One region of the Marinomonas sp. BSi20584 genome, then DNA from elsewhere that is predicted to be linked to it. Evidence: predicted binding sites of a transcription regulator. Region 1 holds the regulator's gene; each other region holds the start of a gene.
What was found. Region 1 encodes FNR, which switches genes on or off when oxygen is low (the NO sensors DNR and NnrR bind a similar motif). Its sites were predicted from a motif close to TTGATNTANATCAA; they were not measured.
Positions count from the first base shown of each region.

Region 2: the regulator FNR is predicted to act here: its motif matches at 5,414-5,427, upstream of TY87_RS20920 (cytochrome ubiquinol oxidase subunit I).
Region 3: the regulator FNR is predicted to act here: its motif matches at 5,523-5,536, upstream of TY87_RS13435 (cytochrome ubiquinol oxidase subunit I).
Region 4: the regulator FNR is predicted to act here: its motif matches at 2,011-2,024, upstream of trhP (prephenate-dependent tRNA uridine(34) hydroxylase TrhP).

Region 1 covers NZ_KZ454869.1:136,866-144,299, reverse strand. Annotated here, with positions in the region: gene sppA (signal peptide peptidase SppA) at 1-597, opposite strand, end outside; gene TY87_RS02315 (HAD-IA family hydrolase) at 601-1,245, opposite strand; gene TY87_RS02310 (MaoC family dehydratase) at 1,313-1,729, shown strand; gene TY87_RS02305 (hypothetical protein) at 1,996-2,301, shown strand; gene TY87_RS02300 (CBS domain-containing protein) at 2,348-2,941, shown strand; gene tusA (sulfurtransferase TusA) at 3,030-3,260, opposite strand; gene TY87_RS02290 (alpha/beta family hydrolase) at 3,279-3,875, opposite strand; gene hemN (oxygen-independent coproporphyrinogen III oxidase) at 4,063-5,433, shown strand; gene fnr (fumarate/nitrate reduction transcriptional regulator Fnr) at 5,455-6,216, shown strand; gene TY87_RS02275 (adenine phosphoribosyltransferase) at 6,241-6,783, shown strand; gene TY87_RS02270 (YfaZ family outer membrane protein) at 6,853-7,416, opposite strand; gene ttcA (tRNA 2-thiocytidine(32) synthetase TtcA) at 7,427-7,434, opposite strand, start outside.
Region 2 covers NZ_KZ454899.1:21,626-29,059, forward strand. Annotated here, with positions in the region: gene TY87_RS20905 (TAXI family TRAP transporter solute-binding subunit) at 1-562, shown strand, start outside; gene TY87_RS20910 (TRAP transporter permease) at 573-2,522, shown strand; gene TY87_RS22530 (hypothetical protein) at 2,621-2,758, opposite strand; gene cydB (cytochrome d ubiquinol oxidase subunit II) at 2,758-3,768, opposite strand; gene TY87_RS20920 (cytochrome ubiquinol oxidase subunit I) at 3,768-5,222, opposite strand; gene TY87_RS20925 (sensor histidine kinase) at 5,573-7,434, shown strand, end outside.
Region 3 covers NZ_KZ454881.1:107,515-114,948, forward strand. Annotated here, with positions in the region: gene TY87_RS13400 (D-alanine--D-alanine ligase) at 1-187, shown strand, start outside; gene TY87_RS13405 (hypothetical protein) at 249-803, shown strand; gene TY87_RS13410 (NRDE family protein) at 806-1,576, shown strand; gene TY87_RS13415 (YHS domain-containing (seleno)protein) at 1,596-2,039, shown strand; gene TY87_RS13420 (hypothetical protein) at 2,115-2,567, shown strand; gene TY87_RS13425 (bifunctional lysophospholipid acyltransferase family protein/GNAT family N-acetyltransferase) at 2,570-4,381, shown strand; gene TY87_RS13430 (alpha/beta fold hydrolase) at 4,444-5,262, opposite strand; gene TY87_RS13435 (cytochrome ubiquinol oxidase subunit I) at 5,689-7,263, shown strand; gene cydB (cytochrome d ubiquinol oxidase subunit II) at 7,265-7,434, shown strand, end outside.
Region 4 covers NZ_KZ454881.1:121,184-128,617, reverse strand. Annotated here, with positions in the region: gene TY87_RS13500 (TonB-dependent siderophore receptor) at 1-1,922, shown strand, start outside; gene trhP (prephenate-dependent tRNA uridine(34) hydroxylase TrhP) at 2,120-3,532, shown strand; gene TY87_RS13490 (YfhL family 4Fe-4S dicluster ferredoxin) at 3,543-3,800, shown strand; gene trxC (thioredoxin TrxC) at 3,825-4,271, opposite strand; gene TY87_RS13480 (hypothetical protein) at 4,422-5,111, opposite strand; gene TY87_RS13475 (AzlD domain-containing protein) at 5,344-5,685, opposite strand; gene TY87_RS13470 (AzlC family ABC transporter permease) at 5,688-6,410, opposite strand; gene TY87_RS13465 (helix-turn-helix domain-containing protein) at 6,407-6,952, opposite strand; gene TY87_RS13460 (SDR family NAD(P)-dependent oxidoreductase) at 7,246-7,434, opposite strand, start outside.

The DNA.
Region 1 (7,434 bases):
AATAACACCAATTGAGCCAACTAAGCTGGCTTTATCGGCGTAGATTTCATTTGCTGCTGAAGCTATGTAGTAACCACCGGAAGCGGCCATGTCTTCAACAACCACTAGAACCGGAATGTCTGGATAGTTTTGTTCTTTCGCGCGAATGGCATCGTAAATAATACCAGAATGAACTGGACTTCCGCCTGGGCTGTTCATTTCAATGACCACACCTTTTAGGCGAGAGTTTTGGTAAGCGGCATCAAGCAAGCCAACAAACTCAGAGGATTCTATCTCGTTATCAGCGCCAATAACGCCACGCATTTGAATCATGGCAACTATATCACCTTCTAAACTGACATCTTGAAAATTAGATTTTGCAAACCAACCACCAACTACCGCTAAGAAAATCGCGAGCGTGGTAAAGCGAAAGAAGATTCTCCAGCGTCTAGTGCGACGCTTCTCGATAAGATTCTCACTGAGTGTTTTCTCTAGTAATGACCAAATCTCTTTATTTGGGTCAGTACTATCTTTTTCGATCTTCTTCCCTGTGCGTGTATGTTCGCTTGAGGTTTCACTAAGTGACTGCTTGCGATCTTCGTCTTCTGTCCAGCTCATTTGTTATAGCCCTAAAATATTTGATAATTGATTGAAATCGTTTATTAGCGCATGCGGTTGGCAAGCTCTTAATCGTTCTTCTTGATGTGCACCATAAGTTACTCCAATGCTTTTCATTCCAGCACTTGTTGCCATGTTTAAATCATATTCTGTATCGCCAATCATGATGGCATGTTCAGGCAAAAGATTTAGCTCAGCTAGTATTTGCTCCAGCATTAACGGGTGTGGTTTCGATATGGCTTCATCGGCACAGCGGGATGCGACAAAGTAATCTCTTGTATTAGTTAGAGACATTACTCTTTCAAGCCCTCGACGACTTTTACCCGTGGCTACCGCCATTTTTATACCTGCAGATTGCAGTTTATTTAATACGCCTATAACTCCGGGATAAGCTAATGGCGGCGTTTGATCTAATGCTACATAAATAGTCTTGTAGTGCTCGATAATTGTATTTTGTTTATTTAAAGATAACTCTGGCCAAACCGTATCTACGGCTTTATCGAGAGATAAACCAATGATATTTTTTATATCATCTTTTGCTCTTGTTGGTGCTCTTGCCAAGTGGCCAGCCTGCAACATGCTATGACATATATTGTCGATGGAGTCGAATAAGGTACCGTCCCAATCAAAAATTACCAACTTAACCATAGATACCTCTTAAGAATAGTCCGGCGAGAGTGTACCATAACCGAAAATGACTAAATAAGGATTGGTAATGACTACAGGCTATACATTAGAGCAACTTTCAATTGATCAAAGTGTTGAATATCGCAAAGTGGTTACACAAGCAGATGTACAAGCTTTTGCTGATGTAACAGGTGATACAAACCCTGTTCATTTAGATGCTGAATATGCAGCAACGACTTCTTTCGGTCAGCCAATTGCCCATGGCATGCTGACAGCTGGCTTTATCTCAGCAGCGATAGGTACTCAATTGCCAGGACCTGGCTGTATTTATTTAGAGCAAACGCTAAAGTTCCGCTCTCCGGTTTTTGTTGGTCAAGAAGTGGTTACGACTGTAACGGTTACTGATATCAATGAACGTCGTCGCCGTGCAACACTAAAAACAGTGTGCGAGTGTGACGGTAAAGTGGTTGTAACAGGTGAAGCAACCATTATGCTGCCGGCATAAAAAGTGAGCAATGATAATAAAAAGCATTAACCCATAGCTGGTAATGCTTTTTCGTATTTGTTATGGCGACGAGAATATGTGCCAATTTTATCAATGCCATGGCCAAATATTTTTTTATGTATCTTTAATCATGGCTCCCTTATTTGCATCACAATTGTTAGACAAAGTGTCTGATCGTGAAAAAATGCGGCATTTTGTAAAAAAGGCTGGGATTTAGGCAGGAGCAAGCCTATATTTATTAGACAAAACAAGGATTAGGTGTTGCCATGAAAATTCAATTACTAATGATCATTACCGTGATTATATCGTCTTTATTGACGATATCTCAGCGCGCCAATGCTCAAGAAGTAAATCAATTTCGCTGGCTAGAACCTACTGTAGAGCAAAGATGTGATGAAGTCGTTGTCCCAGATCAAGATAATGGAGCAGATAGCGGCTTTATTGTATTTATTCCATTTCGGACTCATCCCTCAGCTTTAACTCCAACGCCTTTTCTAAATTATCGCTTACCTGTTATTGCTAAAATTAGTAGTAGCATCAATCCAAGAGCCCCACCGTTTTCACTGATATAACTCACCCACGCTTTAGCTATTTTATTTTTTACACTGGGGATTAATCATGAAAACACTAACTTATGTATCTACAAAAGACGTTAACCAACTAACTTGGCCTGCAACTACAGAAAATATAAACCTTTATTCTTCTGCTTTATCAGTCTTTACTGATTTTCAAACGGCCGGCCCACGCGTAATTGAATCAAATACTCGTGCAGATGAGCTTGTTCAGTTGATGAGAAAAGAACATGTACGCATGAAAATCGTAGTCGATGCAGATAATCGCTTTGTTGGCGTTATTAGTCTTGAAGACTTGTCTGAAGATGTCTTCATTAAACAGGTAGCAAATGGTTTTCAACGTTCAGAATTGATGGTTGCAGATTTGATGAGAGCTAAAGAAGTGTTACTTGCTCTATCGTATACATCTCTTAAGCATTCAGATATTGAATCACTTTTGTTTAGTCAGCGTAACAATAAGCTGCAGCATTTGCTTGTTATTGATGAAGATACCAAGGCTATTCGTGGTTTGATTTCATCTAACGATGTTGCTCGCCAGCTTCGATTGGATATTGATGTTGCTTTCTCTAGTTTTGCGCATACTTACCAAAGCGCTATTCTTGGTCAAAAAGAGCCTACAAAAAAGCTAAAGGTAGCTTAATTCACGATCAACTTTTAGCGCTAGTTACTTAAAAGAAGCCCAGATTATTAGATAATCTGGGCTTCTTTTTGTTTGCTCTTGTTTCTTATTAGCCTTTCTTTTCGATCCAATAGTAATAAATCTCCCCTTCTTGATCTTGTCGAATAAGCTTGTGGCCAAGAAATTGGCAGAACTTTGGAATATCTCTTGTCGTTGATGGATCAGTCGCAATGACTTTTAGCACCTCCTTCGCAGCCAGTTTTCGCATCTCTACATGAAGCATCATTACGGGTTCAGGGCAAAGTAAATCTGTTGCATCAAGCTGAGCTTGGTGTTCCATAATATTTCTCTCAATAGGTTAAGCTTCGGTTTCGATATTCTTCTCTAGCCAGTTTTTCGTGTGAATAGCTATTTCTAAAACAGTGTCTTCTATACTTTTATTGTATTTTTTTAGCGTTTTAAAGTCATGGTCCGCACCTTCTATCCAAAGAATATTCACATTGTCAGGCAATATTTGCTTACTAACCCAATCGTACGAACCTAATTGATCTCTTGTGCCTTGAATAATCAAACATGGTGCTTTTAGTTCAGCAAGAAACGATAATCTATTTTTTTCGGGCTTTCCGGCTGGGTAGAAAGGAAAACCGAAACATACTACAGCTTTCACCATGGGTAGATGTGTTAGTTGTGTAGCTACTCGACCTCCCATGGATTTCCCAGCAACAATACAGCTATTCTCATCCACAATATGCTCAGCAAATTCAGGAACAAGGGTGTTAAATCTAGGTGGTGGCCTTTTCTTTCCTAAACGCTCTTGCTCTTGCATATATGAAAAAGTTACTGGTATCGCAGCTTGCTGTCTTTGCTCGGATATTGCGTCACAAAGTTGCTTTAAAAAGGTGTGATTGTGACCAGCACCAGCACCGTGGGCGAGGTATAAAGGGAGAGAATTCATGTTCATAGTTTTCAAAAAAAACGCTATTAGACCAGATTAGATCGATGGTTAGAACCTTGCTAGATGCATTATTACCAACAACATAGAGAAAGGTTTTAGTTGCAGTATGAAAATCCTTGATCTGGGTCAGCAAATGGCTTTTCACTAAAGTGTAAACTCCTATTAGAAATTTTAATAGGAACACATCATGATTTGGGATTCTTCACTTATCGCTAAGTACGATCTATCTGGGCCTCGTTATACATCTTACCCAACGGCACCGCAATTTGACTCAAGTATTAGTAAAATTGCGCTTATTGATAAGATGTTAACGCCTTCCGAAGCGCCTCTTAGTTTGTATTTTCATATTCCGTTTTGCGCTCACCTTTGTTACTACTGCGCCTGTAATAAGATTGTGACTAAGCAGTACGATAAAGGCGCCGAATACGTTGAACTACTCGGCGAAGAAATGAGATTACGCAGCCTTATGCTTGATCACTCAAGAGAAGTTACGCAGTTACATTTTGGTGGTGGCACCCCTACTTTTTTGACCGAAGAATTAATTGAGGTGCTATTTGATAATATTCAGCAACACTTCAATTTAATTAATGACGGAACGCAAGATTACAGCATTGAAATAGATCCTAGAGAAATAAGTCGATCTAAGCTGAAGTTATTAACTGAAAAGGGAATTAACCGAATTAGTATTGGTGTGCAAGACTTTGACATCAAGGTACAAGAGGCCATCCATCGTGTTCAACCCGTTAAAATGGTTGCAGATCTTGTAAAAGATGCTCGTGAATTAGACATTAAGTCAATTAATTTTGATCTAATTTATGGCTTGCCATATCAATCTATAGAAGGCTTTAGAGAGACTTTGGCGCAAGTGATTGAATTATCACCAGAGCGAATTTCGCTGTTCAATTACGCTCATTTACCTGATCGATTCCGTGCTCAAAGACTGATTTCAGATGATAGTTTGCCCGTATCAAGTATGAAACTTGATTTGTTGAAAATGAGTATTGAGTATTTGATAGCTGCTGGTTATGAATATATCGGCATGGATCATTTTGCAAAATCAACTGATAGCTTGGCGATAGCTCAAAAACAAGGCAAGCTACAGCGTAACTTTCAGGGCTATACAACACATGCTGGCACAGATTTGGTCGCATTTGGCGTTTCTGCTATTAGTGATTTAAATGGTGTTTATATTCAGAACCATACTGACTTATCAATTTATAGGAGTAGTATTGAGAAAGGTCAATTAGCTATAGCTAAAGGGTATATTAGTGATCTAGATGACAGAATTCGACATCAAGTTATAATGACGCTAATTTCTCAATTTGAGTTGAACACTGCCATTATTGAGCAAAAATATAATATTAGCTTCTTCGAGTACTTTTTTGAAGAGATGGAAAATCTAACTCCCATGACTAAAGATGGTATGTTAGATATTGATCGTAGTGGAATGCAGACCACTATTAAAGTTACAGAGCGCGGTAGATTATTAATTCGCTGTATTTGTATGGTTTTTGATAAATATCTCAACGGCGCCATAAAATACTCTAAAGTTATATAGATCGAGATCAGGGAGATTCACATGTCATTGACACACACACAGTCACGATTCAACAGTACGCTTACTTCGCAATGCCAGAACTGTAGCTTAAGCGCCCTTTGCCTTCCAATAGCATTAGCTGATGAAGATATTAATAAATTAGATCAAATAATAGAGCGTAAGAAACCACTAAAAAAGGGCGAGTTTTTGTTTCGCCAAGGCGAAGCGTTTGATTCAGTTTATGCTGTACGCTCTGGCACTTTAAAAACATTCAATATTACGTCCGTCGGCGAAGAGCAAATTACAGGCTTTTATTGCCCCAGTGAATTAGTCGGTTTAAGCGGGATTGATTCAAACGTCTACCCTGTTTCTGCAAAGGCACTGGAAACAACAACAGTGTGCGAGATTCCATTTAGTCATCTTGAAGAGCTGTCTTCTCATATCCCTTCTTTGAAGCATCAGATATTTAAGGTGATGAGCCGTAAAATATCCGACGACCAACAGATGATGGTATTGTTAGGGAAAAAGAATGCTGATGAGAAAGTTGCTTCTTTCCTTTTGAATCTATCTAATCGTTTCAAAAAGCGTGGTTATTCAGCGAGCTCTTTTCGTTTATCTATGTCGCGCGGGGAAATTGGTAACTACCTTGGATTGGCAGTTGAAACTGTTAGTCGTGTCATCACCCGTTTTCAAAAAAATGAGTTAATACATGTTGATGGCAAGGAAATAGAAATAATCGACTTCCCTGAAATGCAAAAACTCGTTGGGGTTGCTAGTGATTGTGGTAAAATCGCCCGCATTTGATTGATATGATGAGGCCCAACAGGCATGCTTTACGACGATTTTTACGTTAAATCCCTAATACAAACAATAGAAGACTGGCCAAAACAAGGTATAAGCTTTCGAGACATTACTCCCATTTTTAGTGACCCTAAAGGCATGAGAATGGTTGTTGATGCTTATGTGCATCGCTACATTGCAACAGATATCACTCATATTGCCTGCATTGATGCTCGAGGCTTTTTAATTGCTGCTGTTTTAGCCTATGAACTGCAAAAGCCGCTTATCTTAGTGCGTAAAAAGGGCAAGCTTCCAGGAAAAACCATTTCACAAAAATACGCTTTGGAATACGGTGAAGCGGAATTGGAGATCCAAGAAGGCGCAGTGAAAGCGGGCGATGAAGTATTGTTATTTGATGATTTGATAGCGACTGGTGGTACCCTATTTGCCGCTATCAAACTATTGACCAGCCAAGGTGCGAATATAAAAGAAGTGGCAGCTATTATAGATTTGCCTGATCTAGGCGGAAGTCAAAAACTAAGAGACAGTGAAATACCTGTTTTTAGCCTTTGCGCTTATGATGGTGAATAATGCTCGAATGTTAACAAATAAAAAGGTGGCATAAGCCACCTTTTTATTTTCAAATAATATTTACTGTTATTAAAAGTCTACTGTTGCACCAATAGAAAGACCTTTGTCAATTTCTTTACGAGAATCATCTTCATATACAGTTACTGTTTTGCCATATCGAATAAACGCACGTGCATTGCGCATAGTCATGTATTCAGCACGAAATTCATAAGTGTACATATGATCTAAGTTGGAGATGGATAATACTTGTGGTGAGTAATACACAGAGCCATAGATACTAACTCGATTCGCTTCTGGTAAGGTGTATCGGTACCAACCACCTAAAGCAAGCGCAACAGATAAGTCGTCCTTCTTGTCTAAATCTGCATCAATAGCATATAGTCTAATACCAATACCTGCTTGAAGCGGTCCACTAGTATCTGAGTCTTCAACAGTGACACCTATATGTGCAGTAGAGGTATTTTTGTCATCATTATGAGTCACGCCGCCATTAACGCCGAACGCTCCCATATTCAAGTTAATATCACCTTTTACTGTATCATTCGTTAGACTAACTCCAGCGGATGATGCATTGACGATAGAAGACCCTAAAATACCGACGGTTAACAATAGAGCTTTATGCGTTAGGTTCATTTCTATTATCCTATAATG
Region 2 (7,434 bases), on a different contig from region 1:
TGACTCTTTTGAACAGTTAAAAGGCAAGCGTGTCAGCATGGGACCTCCAGGAAGTAATGCTGCTGTATTAGCAACTCGCTTGTTGCAAGAATACGGTGTCTTTGACGATATCACACCACGTTTTCTTTCATACAATGAAGGTGTAAAAGCACTGGTGAACGGTCAAGTTGACGCTACTGTGGTTTTGGCTGGTGCACCAACTTCTTCTTTGATTGACCTAGATTCACAGACAGATATGAAGCTTTTGTCTGCCAGTATTGAGAAACTAGATAGTTTGATTCAGAAATATCCTTTCTATCAAGCTTTCTCTTTGCCAGCAGGCACTTATCCAGATCAGAACGAACAAGTCTTGATGATTAACGATCCAGCGATTTTGTTTACGAGCGGTAAAGAAGATCAGAGCAAAATTTATAACATCACCAAAACTATTTTTTCTCATCTAGATGAACTAGGTCAAATTCACCCGCAGGCAAAAGCAATTTCGTTAGAAACGGCGAAACGTACTCCTATTGCTTTGCACCCAGGTGCGAAAAAATATTATGACGAAGTAAACGGAAAATAGGAGCGTCATTATGTTGAACTCAGGTTCCAGCAATGGCTTTCAAAGCTTGCTCCTTGAATCAAAATTCGCTGGTGGCAAGGAACGTCTAGCAGTCTCTTTATTATTTAGTGTGATCGCCGCTGGAATCGCCGGTCTTGTACTTTATGGCGCGTATTATGGCGGCATTACCGCGTTGTTATTGAGATCGTCGTTTTTCTCTTTAGTCGCGGCGGCTGCCATGCTGTTTTATGCGCTTAGATACAAAAGTGTTGCGGGTCGTGGAGCGTTTTATCTATTGGCTCTATTGGCGTTAATTCCGGGACCTTATTTGTGGCATTACTATATTGATATTGTCATGCGTGGCGCTATGTCGGTTGAGCAAGATAGGTTGATCTTTATTGCTCTCATTGTTGTGGTGTTTGTCTTTGTTCGTATCGCGGTAGGCTGGGCATTGATTACCTTAATGACCCTCGCTTTCCTCTACGCATATTTTGGCTATTTGATCCCCGGTAAATATGGTCACGGCGGCTATGATATTAGTCGTTTTACCTCAACTCTGATGTTATCAACAGAAGGGGTTTATGGTGTGCCAATGGGCGTCGCCGTTGAGTATATTTTCCTATTTGGTTTGTTTGGTGCCATCTTAACTAAGATTGGCACTGGTGAGGTTTTTGTTGATTTAGCCCGTGGTTTGACAGGGCGTGTGCAAGGTGGTCCTGGATTGTCTGCTGCTTTGTCTAGTGCATTGCTTGGTTCGCTTAACGGTAGTGCCGTCGCGAACGTAGTGACCACAGGTACCTTTACCATTCCATTAATGAAGCGTGTCGGCTACAGCGCGAAATTGGCTGGTGCGATTGAAGCCGCTGCGTCTTCGGCTGGGCAAATTATGCCGCCGGTTATGGGCGCAGCTGCTTTCTTGATGGCGGAAATGATAGGGATTCCTTATGCTGAAGTTGCAATGGCGGCCTTGGTTCCCGCTCTTTTGTATATTTTAGCCTTGATGATTTCGGTTCGCCTTGAGGCAGGACGTCTTAACTTAGCAAGAGATACAGAAGCTGGCTTACAGCTGTTACTAAGAACTCTTAGAACGAAGAGCTATCTTCTGCTTCCATTGGTGGTTTTGATCGGCCTGATGATTTCAGGCAAGTCACCAACTCAAGCCGCTGTTATGGGGATTCTAGCTGGTTTGTTAGTTTGTCCTTGGAAAAAAGCTACTCGCATAAATGCGCTAGATCTCATCGCTGCTTGTAAAGAGACATTGTCTTCAACCTTACCAATCGTTGCAGCTGTGGCGGCGGCAGGCGTTATTATCGGGATATTGAATTTAACTGGTATGGGCTTGATGTTGTCAGGTTTGATCATTGAACTAGGCGACGGCAATTTGTGGGCTGTCTTGTTGCTCACTGCGTTGGCGTCTTTTGTCTTAGGAATGGGATTACCGACATCGGCAGCGTATTTATTGCTCGCGGTATTGGTTGCTCCGGCGATGACTCAGTTAGGTATGGAAACCTTGTCTGCGCATATGTTTATTTTTTACTTTGGTTTGGTATCAGCGATTACTCCTCCTGTCGCATTGGCTGCTTACGCTGCTTCTACTATTTCCGGAGCAGATCCTAATGAGACAGCGATTGAATCTATGCGTTTGGGTTTTGTAAAACTCTTAGTGCCATTTTTGTTCGTCACTATGCCGGGGGTTTTGTTGATAGGAACAACTGCTAGTGTTATCGCAGCGATCTCGTTTGCGACTTTGGCAACCTCATCAATGAGTATCGGCTTTTCTGGCTGGTTACGTGAGAACTTATCTTGGCCTACTCGGTTAGCCTATGTGGTCGCAGCGGTATTAATTGCATGGCCTGCAGCGGCAACGGACACGTCTATTGCTGTGTTGGGCGCTCGCGTTATCGGTATTGTGTTATTTGCTGGATTACTGTTCAAAGCAAGCATTCAAACAAAGCCCAATACCATGAAAGCTGAAGCTTAATAGTCTAGGATACTAAACAACCAATACTAAAAAAGCGCATATTTCTATAAATGAAATATGCGCTTCTTTTAATCAATTTTCTTGGTAACTACGCCTTTTTAAGGCAACCCAGTCATCAGCAGCTTAATGCCGTAAGACGCGGTTAATACTGCAATAAAACCGACACCGTATAAGAGCAAAAACCATTGCCACGATTTGAGTTTGGCGGCTTTTTCTTTCAGGCTTTTTAACAGCATTAGTACCCCTCCTGATAATCTTCCACCTTACCAGCAAAAACGCGATAGCCCCATAAAGTGTAGGCACAAATCAATGGTACGAAAATGCATATACCTGGTAGCAAGAAGAGTAAGCTGCTGTCTGGCGATGCAGCTTCCATAAAGGTTAATTGTCTTGGTATCAGATATGGAAACAAACCGACAACAAGACCTGCGAAGCCCAGTAAGAACAGCGTTGCGGCATACCAAAAAGGTCGACCTTCATGATGAACGGTTCCTGTAGCGTGACTGTTTAGATCTCTCCAGGCCAAAACCGCGACCACCAAGGTGATAATAGGTAAGGGCGATAACCACAAGAAATTCAAACCAGAGAACCAACGCTGACGAATGTCTACTTGATTTGCCACTGTCCACAAGCTCACTATTACCATGGCTAAAATGGTGATCAGCAAGAGGCGTTTGCCTAACTTAGCTGCGTGATCTTGAATGCGGCCACGACTTTTCATAAACAAATAACAAGCGGCTAATAGAGCATAACCAGCCATTACGGCAAAGCCAGTTAATATAGAAAAAGGCGTTAGCCAATGTAGGCTGGATAAGCTGTCGACACCGACTGGAACGCCTTGAACGATTGAGCCTAGCAACATGCCTTGGCAAAATGCCGCGATGGCAGACCCTGCACTAAAAGCGAAATCCCAATAAGGCCGAGACGTATCGGACTTAAAGCGATACTCGAACGCCACGCCACGAAAGATCAAAGCAAACAGCATGAGCATGATAGGCAAGTAAAAGGTTGAGGTAATACCTGCATAAGCGGCTGGAAACGCGGCAAACAACACTACACCACCAAAGACTAACCAAGTTTCGTTACCATCCCATACGTGTGAAATAGAGCGCATTAAATGATCACGCTCGCCTTCTTGGTTAAACCAAGGGTAGAGAATGCCAATCCCTAGGTCGAAGCCATCGAGTAACACGTACATAAAAATGGCAAAGCCTAAGACAAGGAAGTAGAAAAGAGCCAAATCCATCATTTATCTCCTTGTTCTATTGTTGGTTGATATTTTGCTTTCGGTTCTGTCGAATGCTGTTCTTTCGTTTTCAGCGACTTCACCCAAGCCAATGCATAGCCCGGCGCTTTCATACCAATAAGTTGCTGCTCTAGTGTTTCCATTGATGGCGGTCCTTTCTTAATCAGCTTACGCATGAAGTAGAGATAAACACCGATCAGCAGACTGTAAATGATGACAAACATGGTTAAGGTAAACAGCACACGTTCTGGAGGAAGTGGCGATACAATCTCGGATGTTCTAACAAGGTTGTAGACAATCCAAGGCTGACGACCGATTTCGACCACATACCAACCTGCCAGTACTGCAATGACACCCATAGGTGTAAATAATGTTACGAGAGACAGGAAGGCTTTGTTTTCATATAGGCGGCCTTTACGGCGTAACAAGAGCGCTAGTGCCGCGATACCCATCATGCCAAATCCAATACCCACCATGACACGGAAAGACCAAAACACTAACGGTACATTCGGTCTGTCTTCTGGTGGTACGGCTTTTAAGCCTTGCACAGCGCCATCCCAAGAGTGAGTCAGGATCAAGCTACCTAGGTTTGGAATACCGACTTCATAATCGTTCGACTCGGTTTGCATATTCGGCATAGCGAATAACAATAACGGAACGTTTTCTTCTTCCGCTGGCCAAATACCTTCCATCGCCGCCAATTTAGTTGGCTGATGTTCTCTTACGTTCAAACCATGCATATCACCAATCCAGGCTTGTAGTGGTGTTAGTACCAAGGCAAACCACATGCACATGGACAAGCCTTTTTTCGCAAAAGGAATGTTTTTCTTTTTCAATAAGTAATAAGCACTAATACCAGCGACCACGAAAGTCGCGGTAATTAATGACGCAACTACCATGTGAGTAAGGCGATATGGCATAGATGGATTGAAGATCACTTCCATCCAGCTTTCGACTTCAAACTTGCCATTGATGATCTTGTAGCCTGTTGGTGTTTGCATCCAAGAGTTCGCCACAATGATCCAAAACGCTGAAATCCAAGTACCTATCATAACGGTGAGCGTCGCGAAGAAATGCAGCTTGCGACCAACACGTTGCCAACCGAACAGCATGACGCCAAGAAAACCGGCTTCCATAAAGAAAGCGGTCAGTACTTCGTAGGCCATCAATGGCCCAAGCACCGCGCCGGTAATCTCCGAGAATTTGGAGAAGTTGGTACCAAATTCATAGGACAAGACGATGCCAGAAACCACGCCCATGCCGAATGTAATCGCAAAGGGTTTGATCCAAAACTTGGCTAGCTGCAAATAGTAAGGGTTGTGGGTTTTAAGCCATAAGCCTTCCCAAATGGCAATCAGCGTCGCCAAACCAATGGTGATGCTGGGGAAAATAATGTGAAAGCTCACAGTAAAAGCAAACTGTATGCGAGATAAGATGGCGACGTCGAGGTCCATAATGGCTCCCTTGGGTATCAATAAGCGTTAAGAGATATAGATAAGGTTAGGCGTTTCTCTTAACTCTTAGCGTACGCATTTGCTGCAAAGCCAGAGGTAGTAGCGCTAAGCCTACAATGCTAAAAAGCGCGATGATTTCGGTCATTAAAAAGCCAGTATTCATGATGCTTGTCCTATAAGTTGATAATAGTTTGATATGGATCAAAGATTGCTTTTAGTAGAGCAAAGGACAGGCCAACTATTAATGGGATTTATGTATTTGATTTTAAAGGAAAAAATTATATCTTTGCTTGAGGTGTAAAAAAGGTTTACGATTTTCTCACTTTTAGGTGTAAACGAGGTTTACGATTTTGACGCTTTCATTGATGTTTGAAGTTGCCATGCTGGTGACGAGCGTGTGCGGCGTATTGGTAGCTGTTTGGTTATTGTGGCGAGCGAGAAAGCAAAGTGATCTGCAAGCCTTGGCAGGTTTCGCCATCATGATGGCGATTTGGTGCTTCGGGCATGTGGTTTTGTTCCAAGGCTACGAGCAAATTGGTATTCATATCATTCTTGCTAACCCGTTTATGCCGACCTTCTTCTTACACTTTGCGATTCGTTTTGTGAACTCTGGCTCGGTTAAAGAGCCGATGCTAGAACGCTTATATCAAGCGGTACCTTGGTTTTATCTGACCAGTTTTGCGGTGGTTTTACAGAGCTGGTGGATTGGTGCGGGCGATGCTATCAGTACGCTCGACACGCGTTCATTTTTTATCTTTACCGAGGCGGGGACATGGAACCTCGCCTATACAGTGTTGATCGGCATGCTGGCTCATGGCGTGCTGTTATTTGGTTGGTATCGACATTCTGGTAACAAGAAACGCTCCATTCTCGCCATGTTTGGTGTTGGAGCTTGGGGCTTGTTGTTGGCGACCAGCTTTGTATTTCCCTCATTTGGCATAAGTTGGTTTCCTTACCCTATGTTACTGCTGCCAACTTATTTGCTGTTGTTGGTCTACGCGGTGGTGCGCTATCAGATTTTATCGGTGAATGCGTTCGCCAATCGGGCCTTACTTTGGGTTGCCATGATGCTGGTGATTCTCTGTGTCATCGCGGTGATCAGCGTTGTGTCTGGACGCATAGGTTTACAGGCGTTAGCAAATGTTCCCAGTTGGCAGCTTTGGTTGTATTCCTTGTTTATCTTGGTTGTCGCAGCTGTCATTTATCAGCCTCTGAGTCGCTTGGTGTCACGTCTTATTTATCCCGGAGCCTCCTTGAATGAAGCTGTGTTGGATACGTGGTCAACGCAATTAAAAGAAGCGCAAGATTGGCCGCAACTGATTGCTATTGGTGAACGCTTACTTTCGCTACAAATTAGACGTAGCGTGGCAATACAACTGAAAAGTTCTGCTTATCCCGTTAAGGAACAGAATGACGCTTTGGCAATTCGAGTATCTCGATCAGATTCTGATTGGCACTTTGTTTTGATCGGTTGGGAAGATGCCAGTCCTGGTATGCGTTTAACAGCGGAAGTGTTTGCTTCCTTGTTTTCGACCAGCTGTGGTTTGCTTGAAAGGTCGTTGGCCTTGGCGGTGGCGGAACGAAAACGCATGGACGAACAGCATCTGGTCGAACTGGGCAGTTTGTCTGCGGCGATGGCTCACGAGTTGCGTAATCCTCTGAACATTATTTCTATGGCCGCCTATGACGCACCAGCCGAGACGCGTCAGCATATTCAGACTCAGCTAAAACGTGCGGATCGTTTGGTGAGTGATATGTTGGTGTATTCCGGTGGCTTGACTTTGCAAGTTGTCGCCACGCCGTTGCGATCTTTAATAGCGAGTATTCTGGCGCAAGCTCAGCTAGAAGGCGTGGCGTTTGAACTTGATATCGATGAAACGATAGAACTGGATGCAGACCCACAACGATTACAACAGGTGTTTATTAATCTGATCGATAACGCCGTATCTTTTTTGCGCAATATGCCAGATGGAAAGTTATCCATTGAAGCCAAAGAACAAGATCAACAGATAGTCATCCAAGTGCATAACAACGGGCCAGCAATCGACTCCAGTCTGCAAGGTGAGGCTTTGTTCCAACCATTTGTGACTAAGCGAGCAGGCGGCAGTGGTCTTGGTTTAGCGATTGTGCGTCGTATTGTCGATGCTCATGACGGAAAGATTAGACATCTGTCTGATTCGGCTTGGCCAGTGACCTTCGAGCTTATTTTACC
Region 3 (7,434 bases), on a different contig from region 1:
GCATATTTGGGATCGCAATACCAAGTTATCAGAAATTTTTGGCACCCTGCTCAAACAGTATCGAATCTTGTTTGAGATAGGTGCTTTGCAAAAAAATCGCGGTTTTAAATCACCGACCCTTCGAGCTTTATTGAAAGCATGGCGAGAAGAAAAAGCCCTGACTCAGCATTATCCCAGCACTGACTGAATGAAATAAAAAAGTGAGTTTGAGGTGTTAGCTAAGGGCAATTTTTGGAAGGAAAGAATTTATGCAATCGGTATTAAAGAATAGAGAAGTAAACGCGTTGCTAGCAGCGGATTATTCGCCAACAGTGCAAGGTTGTTTAGAAGTTTTCTCTCAGGCTTCTCGCTGCTTACAGATACTGGATGATGAGGCTTATCAAGCGTCGATAAAGCCTTTCGTTAGCAGCTCTATCGGTGAGCATTTTCGCCATTGGTTGGATGTTTTTAATGCCATATCTCGAGCGGGCATAGTGATTGATTACAACCATCGTCGTCGCGGTCATGCGGTAGAAACATCACGTTCTATTGCATTGACTGAAATCGACGAGCTGACAAATTGGCTTACTTCCTTGTCCGTAAAAGAGCTCAAGAAAAACGTGAATGTTTTGACGGAAGTCTCAGTGTCTCATACGCAAGCGTGTCTTATGTCATCGACTTTAGAGCGGGAAATTATTTTCGCTGCGCTACATGCGAATCATCATTTTGCCATGGTGAAAGTCGCCGCAAATTTGATGAATAAGCCAATCGATGACGATTTTGGTATTGCGCCAGCCACAGCAACTTTTTTGCGAGGTCAATAAGTATGTGTTCAGTTTCTTGGTTGGTAGAAGAGTCAGGCTATCAATTATTTTTCAATCGTGATGAGCAAAAAGCGCGCGTCGCTGCATTGCCGCCACAGTCTTTTATTCAGCAGGGAACTCAGATTTTGATGCCAGTTGATCCTATCGGCAAAGGTAGCTGGATCAGTTTGAATGAGCAGGGGGTGTCGTTGTGTTTGCTGAATAACTATCAAGGCAAGAAGCCAGCAGGCGAGCTGATTAGCCGCGGACAATTGTTAAAGCGCTTATCCAGTGCGACAACAGTCGCCCAAGTCGAACAGCAATTTGCTCTGCAGGTTCTTGAGTTGTTTGCGCCTTTTACCTTGCTAGCTTTTGAACTGGGTAATAACAAGGTTAGAGAATTCCAATGGGATGGTGAAAGGATCTCTATTGCTTATGCCACATCACCGCATTTTTCTTCTGCAGTGGCGTTAGAAAACGCTGTTGCTTATCGACAATCTATCTATGGCGAACTCGCCGCCAAAACGCCTGTCGATTTGTTGTCCTTTCATTCTCAGCATCATCCAGAACATTCTCACTTATCGGTTTGCATGCATAGAGAAGACGCTGAAACCGTTAGTTTTACACGTATTCAAGTTTCAAAAGACAATCTAAAAATGGCTTATGTAGCTGGGGCGCCGTGCTTGCATTTAACACCAGAAGCGCTGGCGGAACAGACTTATCGTTTTCAAGGCAATCGATTTCAAGACAATCGTATTCAAGAAAAGGTTCCTCTTGTTGGTATTCCCCTTTAATCAAAGTTTAGGAGTTGTTATGACGCGTTTAGTGATGTTTTTAGCCTTGTTTATAAGCAGCCTGGCATTTGCGCAAGATGAAATTTACACAGGTTATTTTAGTAATAAAGCCCTGAGTGGTTATGACACGGTTGCTTATTTTACTGACCAAAAACCGGTCGAAGGTAGCGCTAAGTACGTGACCGAATATAAAGGCGCAGATTGGTATTTTGCCTCGCAACAGCATCTCGATATGTTCAAAGCAGAGCCCGAAAAATACGCTCCTCAATATGGTGGATATTGCGCGTGGGCGGTGTCTGCCAAAAACGATTTTGCCTCTGCTGATCCAAAAGATTGGGCGGTGGTCGACGGCAAGCTTTACTTGAATTATGACGACGATATTAAACGCAAGTGGGATCAAGATCCGGCTTTGCACATCAAGCAAGCGGATGCCAATTGGCCGACTCTTATTGGTAAACCCTGATTCGCAAAAATGATTCGCCAACCCTGATTCGTAAAAACGGATCAAAAATAATATTAAAAAATAAGGTTAATAAAGATGAATAAGCAATTCGTGAAATATGTGCCAACGGTGTTTATCGCCTTTGTGTTTGTGCAGTCACTGTTTTTTAAATTCACTGGTTCCTACGAAACTGATTATATCTTCGGCGTGTTGGGTGCTTGGTCTGGTTTGGAATTCTTCGGGAATTACGGTGGTTACATTATTGGTGTGGCCGAACTGATTGCCTCCATTTTGCTCTTTACCCGTTGGCATGGCTTGGGGTCTTTGATGGCGATGGGCATTATGAGTGGTGCGATTATTTTTCACCTGTTCACCCCACTGGGTGTGGTGATGCCTGAGTTTAACGAAGTTGGTGAAGTCGTCGGTAGCGACGGTGGTTTACTGTTTATCATGGCGTGTTTGGTTTGGTTAAGTGCGGCGTTTTTATCGCTTCGGGATTTGAAAAATCCGCAAGGCATCCTAAATAAAATTGTGAATAGCGGAGTCTAATTATGTTAGCCAGTCCTGTTCGTTCGCCTAGTCCTTTTCGTTCGCCTAGTCCTTTTCGTTTAAAAAGAGTCACGCCATTTGGTGTTGGGGAATCTGTTATTGAATGGGCGACCGGACTCGCTAAATTAGATCGCTTGTATCAACAAAGACCAAGCAGCCAGACCAGTTTTGAATTTATGCGTTATACCCTTGAGGCGTTGGATATTGATTATTCGATTGCAAAAGGCAGCGTAGAAAATATTCCTCAAAAAGGCCCTGTGGTGATAGTAGCTAACCATCCACTTGGGGCGATTGAAGGTGTGGTGTTGGCGGATTTAGTAGGACAAGTTCGAACGGATGTAAAAGTGCTGGCTAATGAATTGCTTAAGCGATTGCCGGAAATAAGTGACTTATTTATTGGCGTCGATGTTTTTGGTGGCAAATCGGCACAACGCACCAATGGCAAAGCGATTCGTGATGCTCACCGACATCTGGCTGATGGCGGCGTGCTGATTGTATTTCCTGCTGGGGAAGTATCGACTTATCCGAAAAAATCTAAGGATCAGTCGCCAGAAAAGCAGATATTGGCAGACATTGAATGGAGTCAGTCGGTCGCTAATTTCTTAAAACGCAGCGAAGCAACTACGGTACCTATTTTTATCGATGGCCAAAACAGCGAGCTATTTTATCAAGCAGGTCGTATTCATCCTTTATTGCGCACTGCTATGTTGGGAAGGGAGCTACTTAATAAAAAATCCTCGGTCATTGAGATTTCCATTGGCAGTGCCGTGCCGTTTTCGGAAGTGAGCCAGTTTGAGAGCAACCAAGATCTTGTTAGTTACTTGCGCTTAAACACCTACTTAATGAGTCCTCAACATGCTCAGGAACGTGTGTTCCAGCATGGCAGCACAGATTTGCCAATCATTGCGCCAGTTGATCAAGATTTATTAGAAGAAGAAATTGCCAGTTTGCCAGGCGAGATGCTGTTGTTACAACAAGGCGAGTTCAGTGTTTATTGTGCCCCAACGCAATCGATCCCTTTACTGATGCAAGAAATTGGTCGTATCCGAGAAGAAAATTTTCGTGCTGTGGGCGAGGGAAGTGGATTAGCCTGTGACGTGGACGAATACGATCTTTATTACCACCAATTGTTTGTTTGGCATCATGGTAATAAAGAAGTCGTCGGTGCCTATCGAATGGGGCTGGTGGATAAACTTATTGAAGCACATGGTTTAAAAGGTTTGTACTCACGCAGCTTGTTTAACTATGACCAAACTTTTATCGACAGCCTAGATCACAGCATTGAAATGGGGCGATCTGTTGTCGCGGCTAAGTATCAAAAGAACTTAAATTCATTGCTTTTACTTTGGAAAGGCATTGCGACCTTTGCTTATCGGAACCCTAAATATACGCATTTATTTGGCCCTGTGAGCATTAGTAATGATTATAGTCACACAGCTCGCCAGTTAATCGCCGCGACTTTGTCGATCCATTATTACGATAAAGCGAAAGCCAGTTTAGTGATGCCATCGACGCCACTACGAAACAGTGGCTCGGTATTTTGGCAACCTAATTTATTATCATCGTTGGCGAGTGTTACGCTGCTTTCTAAAGTTTTATCGAGAATGGAGCAGGGCAAAGGCTTGCCTGTATTGATTCGTCAGTACTTAAAAATGAACGGCAAGTTAGTGTGTTTTAACGTCGATCCTGCGTTCCATAATTCATTGGATGGTTTGATTGTGGTGAATTTAAAAGATGTGCCTTTATCGATTCTGGCTAAATACATGGGACAGGATGAAGCTAAAATTTATTTAAACGATACGCCTAAAGTGTAAATGCCAAATTAAAATAAGACGACTTAGCGGTAGTAAGTAATAACGATGTAAGATCATCGCTGTTACTTACTACGAGTGTTCATTTCGCGAATGATTTCAATGACCTTATCTGGATACTGCAGATTTATAATGTGTCCCGCACCTTCAATCCACTCTACTTTTAGCTCACTATTTTTAAATAAGCTTGTGGCGTAAGTCACACTTGCTGGATCGACCAAGGTATCGTTTGTGCCTTGCAGAATAGTAATGGGTGTCGTTAATTCACTCAGATTGTTTTGGGCTGCTTCTAAGCTGCTAGTTAGATCTAATACTTCCATATTTGAGTGGTTCCACATATCTGGAATCAGCAAATTTGGTGTCCAATCGAGTAGCGTATTATACCAACGAGCCTCTGCTAGTTCTGGTTTTAGGTCACCAGCTAGAATCACCACACCACGAACAAAGTCAGGGTGATCTGCTGCTAAAATAGGCACCAAAGAGGCCCCTAGAGAATGACCGACCAAGATGATTTTTTGTTTTCCATTACGCTCCCAAATATTTTCTAGCATCGGGCCGATCATAGCTGATTGAGTTTGTAACTTAGTTGGAAAGTCCCCTGCATAAGTCGATTTACCCCAGCCCGGTCTATCTATAGAGATAAGACGAAAGCTTTGTTTGAGTTTAGCGTCTTGAAAATAGCGGGCAAAAGAAGTCCAATCTCCCGGTGTGCCATGAACAAACACTATGGTATCGCGCGGTTTTTCACTTGGGTCACTGCTGGCGTAGTGAAGCTTAAAATCGCCATCAGGGCCTTCCATATACAAAACATGATCTTGAATAAGCCCCGGCGTATTTATAACCTGTTGAGCGATACCTTCATTTTCTTTTATTTCTTTAGGCATGCTACAAGCAGCTAAAAAAATAGTCGACAGACAGATAAAACAGAGCTTTAAGTAAGAATGTATAGTGTTCAAAATTAATCTCATTGATGAGGTTCCAAAATAAGAAAAATGGCTCTGTGTGAAAATAATTCGTTTGTGCTAATGATTATACATTTTATACGTTAATACTTGACTATCATTTTTGTGTCGGCCTCTCGAACTAATTAATTTCTCGATTAATCACGTCTTTTTTACTACTTATTTCTTTCACTCTCTTTATCTTGATCTAACGCAATGTTTTGAATTGCAACTACACTCATAATCCAGCCTTATAGTAAGCCTTATAACTTTTTGAGGCTTCGGTGGGCGTTGGATAACAAGAACACTCAATGAAGTAAGTGTCTACGATCGTCTTTTTTCTCAATCAAATGAATGGGTTGAAGTTATATGATTAACGAAGCTGTAGTGGAATTATCGCGATTTCAGTTTGCTTTCACTGCTCTGTACCACTATTTGTTTGTCCCGTTAACACTAGGGATGTCTTTTTTACTTGCAATCATGGAGTCTGTCTATGTGATTACAGGTAAGCAAGTTTACAAAGACATGGTTAAGTTCTGGGGTAAATTGTTTGGTATTAACTTTGCGCTAGGCGTAACAACAGGTTTGACGATGGAGTTCCAGTTCGGGACTAACTGGTCTTACTACTCGCATTACGTTGGCGATATTTTTGGTGCACCTTTGGCCATCGAAGGCTTGATGGCTTTCTTCCTTGAATCGACGTTAGTTGGTTTGTTCTTCTTTGGTTGGGATCGCCTAAGCAAAGTGAAGCACTTGGTAGTGACTTGGGGCGTGGCGCTAGGTTCTAACTTGTCGGCTTTGTGGATCTTAATTGCCAACGGTTGGATGCAGAATCCTGTAGGTTCAGAGTTCAACTACGAAACAATGAGAATGGAATTGGTTGATTTCGGTGCTTTATTGTTTAACCCAGTTGCGCAGGTGAAATTTGTTCACACTGTATCAGCAGGTTACACAACGGGTGCGATATTCGTTCTTGTTATTTCAAGCTACTACTTATTAAAAGGCCGTGACCTTGCTTTTGCTCGTCGCTCATTTGCGATTGCTTCTGCGTTTGGTTTGGCGTCTATCTTGAGCGTTATCCTTCTAGGTGACGAATCAGGTTACGAGCTAGGCGAAGTGCAAAAAGTGAAATTGGCTGCGGTTGAAGCTGAGTGGGAAACACAGCCTGCGCCTGCGGACTTCACGCTAATTGGCTTCCCGAACCAAGAGCTTCAAGAAACCGAGTATGCGATAAAAATACCAGGCTTAATGGGCTTGATCGCAACGCGCTCCCTCGACAAAGAAGTAGAGGGCATCAAAGAACTGAAAGAGCATAACCGCCAACGTATTATCAATGGTATTTATGCAAACCAGTTGCTTGAAAAATTGCGTAGTGGTTCAACCGATCCGCTGGTAAAAGAGAACTTCGAGAAAGTGAAAGACGATCTTGGTTACGGTTTGCTAGTAACCGCATTTAACGAAGACATTAACAAGGTGACCTCTGAAGAGATCGATCAGGCGGTAGAGTATTCTATTCCTCAAGTTGCGCCGTTGTTCTTTGCCTTCCGTATCATGGTTGGTTGTGGCTTCGTGATGTTGATTGTTTTCGCTGCTGCTTTTTATCAGAACGCACGTCGTCGTATTGGCAACAATCCTTTGTTCCTTAAGTTCATTATGTTGTGCTTGCCTCTGCCTTGGATTGCGAATGAAGCAGGCTGGTTTGTTGCAGAATATGGCCGTCAGCCATGGGCGATTGGTGAGATTTTACCTGTTCACGTTGCGGTATCCAGTTTAACGGCTACTGAGATTTGGATAACGATTGCTGGTTTTGCCGTGTTGTATACCACGTTCTTGATTGCCGAGATGTACTTGATGATTCGTTTTGCTAAGCAAGGTCCTTCTAGCTTACATACTGGTCGTTATGCACTTGAACAAGAAACGTCTCAGCTAAAACAAGAGGTGTAAGATGGATTACGAATTATTAAAAGTCATTTGGTGGGTATTGATCGGTGTTCTACTGATCGGATTCTCTGTGACAGACGGTTTTGATATGGGAGTTGGTAGCTTGTTGAAAGTGATCGGCGGTACGGATTCAGAACGTCGTATTATGATCAACTCAATTGCCCCTCACTGGGA
Region 4 (7,434 bases), on a different contig from region 1:
GAACATCAACTCCCATTGATAAAACACCACAGTCTGTTCAAGTGGTTACTGAGGCTTTGATTGAAGACCAAGCTGCACGACAGATCACCGATCTATATCGATCTATTTCGGGTATGTCGCAAAATAACGTTTCAACGGTGACGCTAAGAGGCTTTAGCCAAGACGAAGTACTATATGACGGCCTAAAAGGTGATCCATTCGGTGACTTCTCTATTCCGCAACTGTTTACCATCGAACAAATACAAGTCCTTAAAGGCCCATCTGGTGCCGTCTATGGTGCTGGCGAACCTGGCGGTGTCATTAACTATGTCACCAAAAAACCGACGTATGAGCAGAAAAACACGCTCAAAGTCAGCGCGGGCAATAAAGACTTTTTAAGCGGTAGCATCGAATCCTCTGGCCCAGCCAATGAAGACGCATCGCAACGCTACCGTGTTGGTATTTACTCCGACGGTCAAGATTCCTATCGTAATAATGTCGAAGAAGAAAACCGAATTATCGATCTTGGTTACGCTTGGGACATCGATGAAAACAATACCCTCACCGTTCAATACACAGACATTCATCAATACATCTCCGGTGCCCGCTTACGCGGCATTCCAACCGATGATGATGGTAACTTCTTGGCTGACACGTCTTGGAATAATAACGAAAAATCCGATTTCCAAGAGCTAGACGCGCAAGTCTTTCAAACGCGTTTAGACCACAGCATAAACTCATGGCTAGACAGCAATTTCTCAGTTCGCTACTTCGAAAACACAGAGACTCAGAAATATCATGAAATAAACAAACTGCTAGATAGCAATAGCGATGGCACCATAGACTCAACACAACGACAATACCGAGATCAAGTCCGTACTCGCAAAGGCATTACATTTACTGGCAATTTAATCGCCGAGCTAGGTGATCATACAGTGTTAGTCGGAAGCGATTATTTTCATCAGAAAAATAGCTTTCTCTACAGTTACGCAAATAAAGCTGATGGCGTTTCCAATCTTAGCCTAACTGACCCTATCTACGGCCAAGATGACGTCAATAGCTACACCATGCACTTAAAAACTGATGAAACCACCACTACAGACCAAATTGGCTTATATATTCAAGACCAATGGAAAATCACAAATCAGCTAGACTTACTAGCTGGCGCTCGTATTGACCGTTTTGAAGAACAATACCAAGACCACACTTCCAGTTCCGCTAAGCAAGAGTATGACGACACAGGTTACTCCAGCCGAATCGGTGCAACCTATAAAATCAATGACAACTGGAAGCCTTACACCTCATTCTCGACAGGTTTCGTACCACAAGAAGCAGAGAAACAAGCTAACTCAAAAAACGGAGAGTTTTTTGATCCCGAAGAAAGCCAACAGCTAGAGGCAGGTGTCCGTAGCTACTTCTTCAATAACAAACTTAATATCAACCTAGCTGTTTACCATATCGACCGTAAAAACATCCTTCAAAAGGATACGGATGATACAAGTAAGTATATTTCTATCGGTAAAATCCGCAGTCAAGGTTTTGAAGTTGATGCACTGGCTGATATCACACCTCGCTGGGTAGCTAATGTCAGTTATGCCTACAACGATGTGAAAGTAACCGATGCTGCAGATGGCGTATATTTTGCTAACACACCTTATCATCAACTTGGCCTTTGGAGTCGCTACGACTTCCCGAGCATAGATTCCTCTATTGCTTTTGGCGCAGATTACGTTAGCCAACAAAAGAACCGAGATGATCAAACAGTTAAACCCTATACGGTTTATGATATGTCTTGGCAAACTCGATATGAAGATTGGAAGTTCCAGCTAAACATCAAAAACTTATTCGACAAAGAATATGCTGTTAGTGGCTTTACCAAAAACATAGGATCATTCGTCGGTGAACGTCGTCGTGTTTACATCTCAGCCGCGTACGACTTTTAACTGAGTAAAGACGCAATAACAGGGTCAGATTCCTTTAGCTTATTAAGGGAATCTGGCACCTTTAACTTTTCTCTGTAATTGATGAAATTTGACCTAGATCAAACAGACCTTATTTAAGCCACCAATCCCGCCATCATCACTTGAGTTCAATTAACACACAGGTAAACTCCGCGCGTTTTGATCGATCGGTGAGCCTTATGTCTCAAGAAAAAATGTCACAGCAAGAAAGCTTTAAGCCTGAAGTATTTAGACCAGAGCTATTATCTCCAGCAGGTTCGTTAAAAAACCTTCGTTATGCATTCGCCTACGGAGCCGATGCCGTTTACGCAGGCCAGCCACGCTACTCTCTAAGAGTGCGCAATAACGAATTTGATTTAGAAAAGCTGGGCATTGGCATAAATGAAGCACACGAGCTGGGCAAAAAACTCTACGTGGTCAGCAATATTGCACCTCACAATGCAAAATTAAAAACCTACTTGCAAGACTTAGCACCGGTTATTGACCTCAAACCAGACGCGCTCATCATGTCTGATCCAGGCCTTATCATGATGGTGCGAGAAGCATTTCCAGACCAACAGATTCACCTCTCGGTACAAGCCAATGCAGTCAACTGGGCAACAGTCAAATTCTGGCAACAACAAGGCATTTCTCGCGTTATTTTATCGCGTGAACTATCGCTAGATGAAATTGAAGAAATTCGCTTAAAAGTCCCAGATATGGAGTTGGAAGTCTTTGTTCATGGCGCGTTGTGTATGGCCTACTCTGGTCGCTGCCTGCTATCGGGCTACATGAACAAACGCGACCCAAACCAAGGTGCTTGCACCAATGCGTGTCGCTGGGAATACAATGCCCACGAAGCGACACAAGATGACGTTGGCCAGATCATCGCCAGCAGTGGCGCTTCATTGCAAGCTCAAGCGTCTGCCGTACAAATTCAAGAGCCAAGTGATCAGCTCTTTTTACTGCAGGAACGCGGTCGTCCAGACGAATACATGCCAGCGTTTGAAGACGAGCATGGCACCTACATAATGAACTCAAAAGACTTACGCGCCATTCAACACGTAGAACGTCTGGTCAAAATGGGCGTGCATTCATTAAAAATCGAAGGCCGTACCAAGTCGTTTTACTATTGCGCCAGAACTGCACAAATATACCGCCAAGCCATTAACGACGCTGTCGCTGGCAAAAGCTTCGATAAAGGCCTCATTAGCAGCTTGGAAAACCTTGCCAACCGAGGTTACACCGATGGCTTTTTACAACGTCACCGTCATGTGGATTTGCAGAACTATGAAACGGGTAACTCCATTAGTGAGCAACAGCAGTTTGTCGGCGAAGTCATAGCAACCAACGCCGATTCACTCACCATCGAAGTGAAAAATCGCTTCAGTGTTGGCGACTCCTTGGAACTAATGACACCCAAAGGCAATGTCACCTTTCAATTAAGCGAACTAAACGACAAACAAGGTCACCCTATCGACGTCGCCAAAGGCAGTGGTCATGTGGTTTCTATTCCTTGTCCTCAAGGTATAGAGGCGTCTATGGGTATCTTATTAAGAAATCTAGCGGAAGGACAAACCACCCGCCAACCTCATGCAAGCGTAACCGCGTAAAGGTTACAGCATGGCATTATTAATCAACGATCGATGCATAAACTGCGACATGTGCGAACCAGAATGTCCGAACGAAGCCATCACCATGGGCGCGAAGATTTATGTCATCGATCCAGATAAATGCACAGAATGTGTTGGTCACTACGACCAACCCACCTGCGTCGCCGTCTGCCCGATCGACTGTGTTAAACCCGACCCTGACAGACGTGAAACCGAAGAAGCGTTATACGAAAAGTTTGTAGAAATGCACTTTGATACCAGCGTTTAATACCTAACCAATATCAAACATATATTAGATAGCAGGCAAATTTTGCTCTAACCACTGTTTGAATTGTGCTTTCGGTAGCGCACCGGATAAACGAGCCACTTCTTTGCCATGGTGAAATATCATCAGAGTCGGAATGGAACGAATATTATAACCACCCGCTGTCGTTTGGTTCTGCTCAGTATCTAGCTTCAAGAAACAAGCTTTGGTCGACATCTCACTCGCCACTTGTTCGAAAATAGGTGCGAATTGCTGACACGGTCCACACCATGATGCCCAAAAATCGACAATCACAGGCAGATCATTGTCTGTGATGTAACGTCTGAAATTTTGATCATTGCCTTTGACAGGGCTGGTAGAAAGCACAGGATTCTTACACTTGCCACAAAGAGGCTTATTGCCCAGCTTGTCTTTCGGTACGCGATTCTTGGTACTGCAACTTTGACAAACAATTTGAATAGGTGAATTGGTCATTTTGAGCCTCGTGATTAAGTGCTTTCATTCATAAACAGAACGGGATTAAATCGAAATACTGCATGTTTGCCAACCTCGAAAAGTAGAAAGCGAATCATTTGATCCGCTTTCTGTCGTCTTAGTAAGACTGATTCAACTCACGCTATTAGACTAATTTTCTTCGTCTGCATGAGACACTGCATCAAAGCTTTCAACTTGTTCGAAGTTTTCCATCCAAAAGTAGGAACTAACCAAACTAAATTGACGCGTTAAACCAGCGTCTGCTATCTGCTTCAACTGCCACACAAGACCCGGAGCTTCGGGAAACTTCCTCCCTTTGATTTGGTCTTCGTATAAGCGATTGATTAACGCATCATCGCCTTGTCCGCTAGCCAATAACCGCACAATTGAAGAATGTAATGACTCATCAAAAATCGCCATGTCTTCAACACGTTCAGCGGCAACCGTAATGACAAGCTCAACACCTGTTGGCTTTGCAAATATCCCATTAAAAGCTTCGCGCAATAAGGCATAAGCACTAAAGAAACGCTCATGAAATAAGCAATCTGGATACTCTTCCCACGAACGATCATCAATCATATCGTGGCTAATTTGATCTATTTTCCCTTTAGATAACTCAGGGAATAAATGAGTCAGCACTGCCTTTGCGGCATCCGCAGGCTCAAGATCATTTAGTGACATCATGCACATTTCTCTGAGCTCTGCCGCGTCCATTTTATCCACATCATCATCAAAATCCATAATGCTCATTAGGGCACGATAATCCTCATGGGACCACGCATTTTGAATGTTGCTGATTTTATGGAAAGAATCAATTTGAACGGTAAACTTAGCTTGCATCTCGCACTCCTTTGAACGCCAATATCCCAGGAAATAACGCTGGTAGGCCTTAACTAACCAATGTCGATCTTAATAAATGTACAGATCGAGTAACCAATGTACCTTGAGTGGAGACAACAAGCTATCCATAGGAGGAAATGTTTTAGAGGGGTTTTGTGGTAAATGAAAAAACTCAGCTTTTTATCTACCACAAATTGACTTGTCTATTTATTGTCTTAACAATCTATTCTTTTCATATAGGTAAAATTAGCGTCACCATTCCAAATGCCACGACCCCAAATAAAATAGGCAAGCCCATAGATCGTGTGCGCGTCCACACTCCAAAGGTAACCAGTATCCCAACACCAGTCGCTAGCCATGACAAAGCATCAGAGTGAGTAGGCACTAAAGAAGTACCAAACATTGCAGCGATCATGGTGGGTCCCAGTATCGTTAACCAAGTCGGCATTGATCCTATGCCGTCCTCCGTTTGTCTTTTAGCCAAGCTTCGTTTCATCCAAATATACGGTAAAAGACGAATTAAATACGTGCCAATGGCAATACTGACAAGTGCCAACCACATAGACATATCCATACTCATTGTCCTCCCAAAACGCGCTGATTTTTCAGAGCGTAGAACAAGGCTGCGCCACACAAAGCCGCTAACGGAATAGCAACATTTGGGTAACCTAACACTTTCAAAATAACAGCGCTAACAGCAGACAAAGCGATCGTTAATGTCCACAAGCGATTATTACAGCGCGGCACAATTAAAACGAAAAACAGCGCTGGTAGTGCAAATGGCAAAACCTCATTGATTAATGGCCAACGTTGCGTCAACTCTCCACCCACAATAGCTCCGAGTGCGGTTCCAGCAACCCAACTCAGCCAAGCCAACACCGCCGCGCCAGTGTACCAGCCTATCCGCGCCTGATCTGGAAGCTGAGGCAAACGTGCATGAGCCAGCGCAAAGATCTGATCCGTTAAACCATGCATGAGTGGAAGCCACTTTTTATCATGATTTAGGTAGGGTGAAAGATTTGGCCCATAAACAATGTGCCGTGCATTAATTAACAACGTCATGATGACCACCAGCCATAGAGGTGCGCCAGAAGCAGCCATGGCAACAAAGAGAAACTGTGATGCACCAGCATAAATAAAGGCAGAGATAAGAATAGTCTCTAACACGCTAAAGCCAGACTGAACGGAAATCAGACCAAAAGAAATGGCCACCGGAATATAACCGCCAAGTAACGGAATTGCGTCTTTTACACCCTGCTTCCAAGGTGTTCCGGCAAGAGTTTGGGTTGACGTACTCATGATTGAAACTCCTGTTTAGCGGTGTCCTGTTTAGCGTAAGTTATGACCATCATTAAAGTCGCCCATGAATCGTCAGTTTGATAACTGTGCGGAACATCTGCAGCGAAAGTGTGGGCCTTGCCAATTTCCAAATGGCGTAAGTCATTACTTTCACCCGCCAACAATTGCCCACTTATTAGGGTTATGGCTTCTGTCGTACCAGCAATATGCGGCTCTGATTGCTTAACAGTGTTCGGCGCGCAAGACATCCAATACACATCAACGCGCGGATTGCCCTCCCCCTGATCAATCAACCTGACCTGTACACCGTTTTCGCCCAGTGTCGACTCCACACTGGCCACAAGATCCCCAAACGGAACATTCAGTTGTACTGCCAAACGCCAAATCGTTTCTAAAGTCGGATTGCCCTCACCTTGCTCAATACGAGACAAGTTAGACTTCGCCAGCCCAGCATCCAGCGCAAGCTGAGACAAAGACAACCCCTTTGCCATACGCAACTTTTGTATATTTCGACCCAACGAGCCGAGAATAGGTTTATTCATTATGCATCTCAAATTGTTCTTTATATAGAACGTTCTATATAAAGAACAGCGGAATGTCAATGGGATTGTGAGAAATGGAGTGGGTTGGGAAGGAGGAAACAGCTAACTCTGCCATGAAGTTTGGAGCGTTAGCTGAGTGTATAGAAAGGGGGTTGATGTACTTCTTAGAAGCTTACCAGCCCCTATCCAAGTAGAATTATTAATTAGGTATTTTTGCTTAAAATAAATAGAGTCGAAGTAAAATTAAATAAGGTCACTGTGGTACCACTGATTAAGTTTGCTTCGCAGAGACTTCAAAACCGTTCATCACGTATCGCAGGAAGTACAAGCTCACGAACGTAAGATGCGTTGGACATATTAATGAGTGTTTTTACAACGTTGACTACGTCATGAACCGGCACAAGCTGCCCGTCACCTCGGAGAACTGCCTCACTTAATGAAACTGCAAGGCTATCCTCCGTGTTCAGGTAGCCCAACTGTAA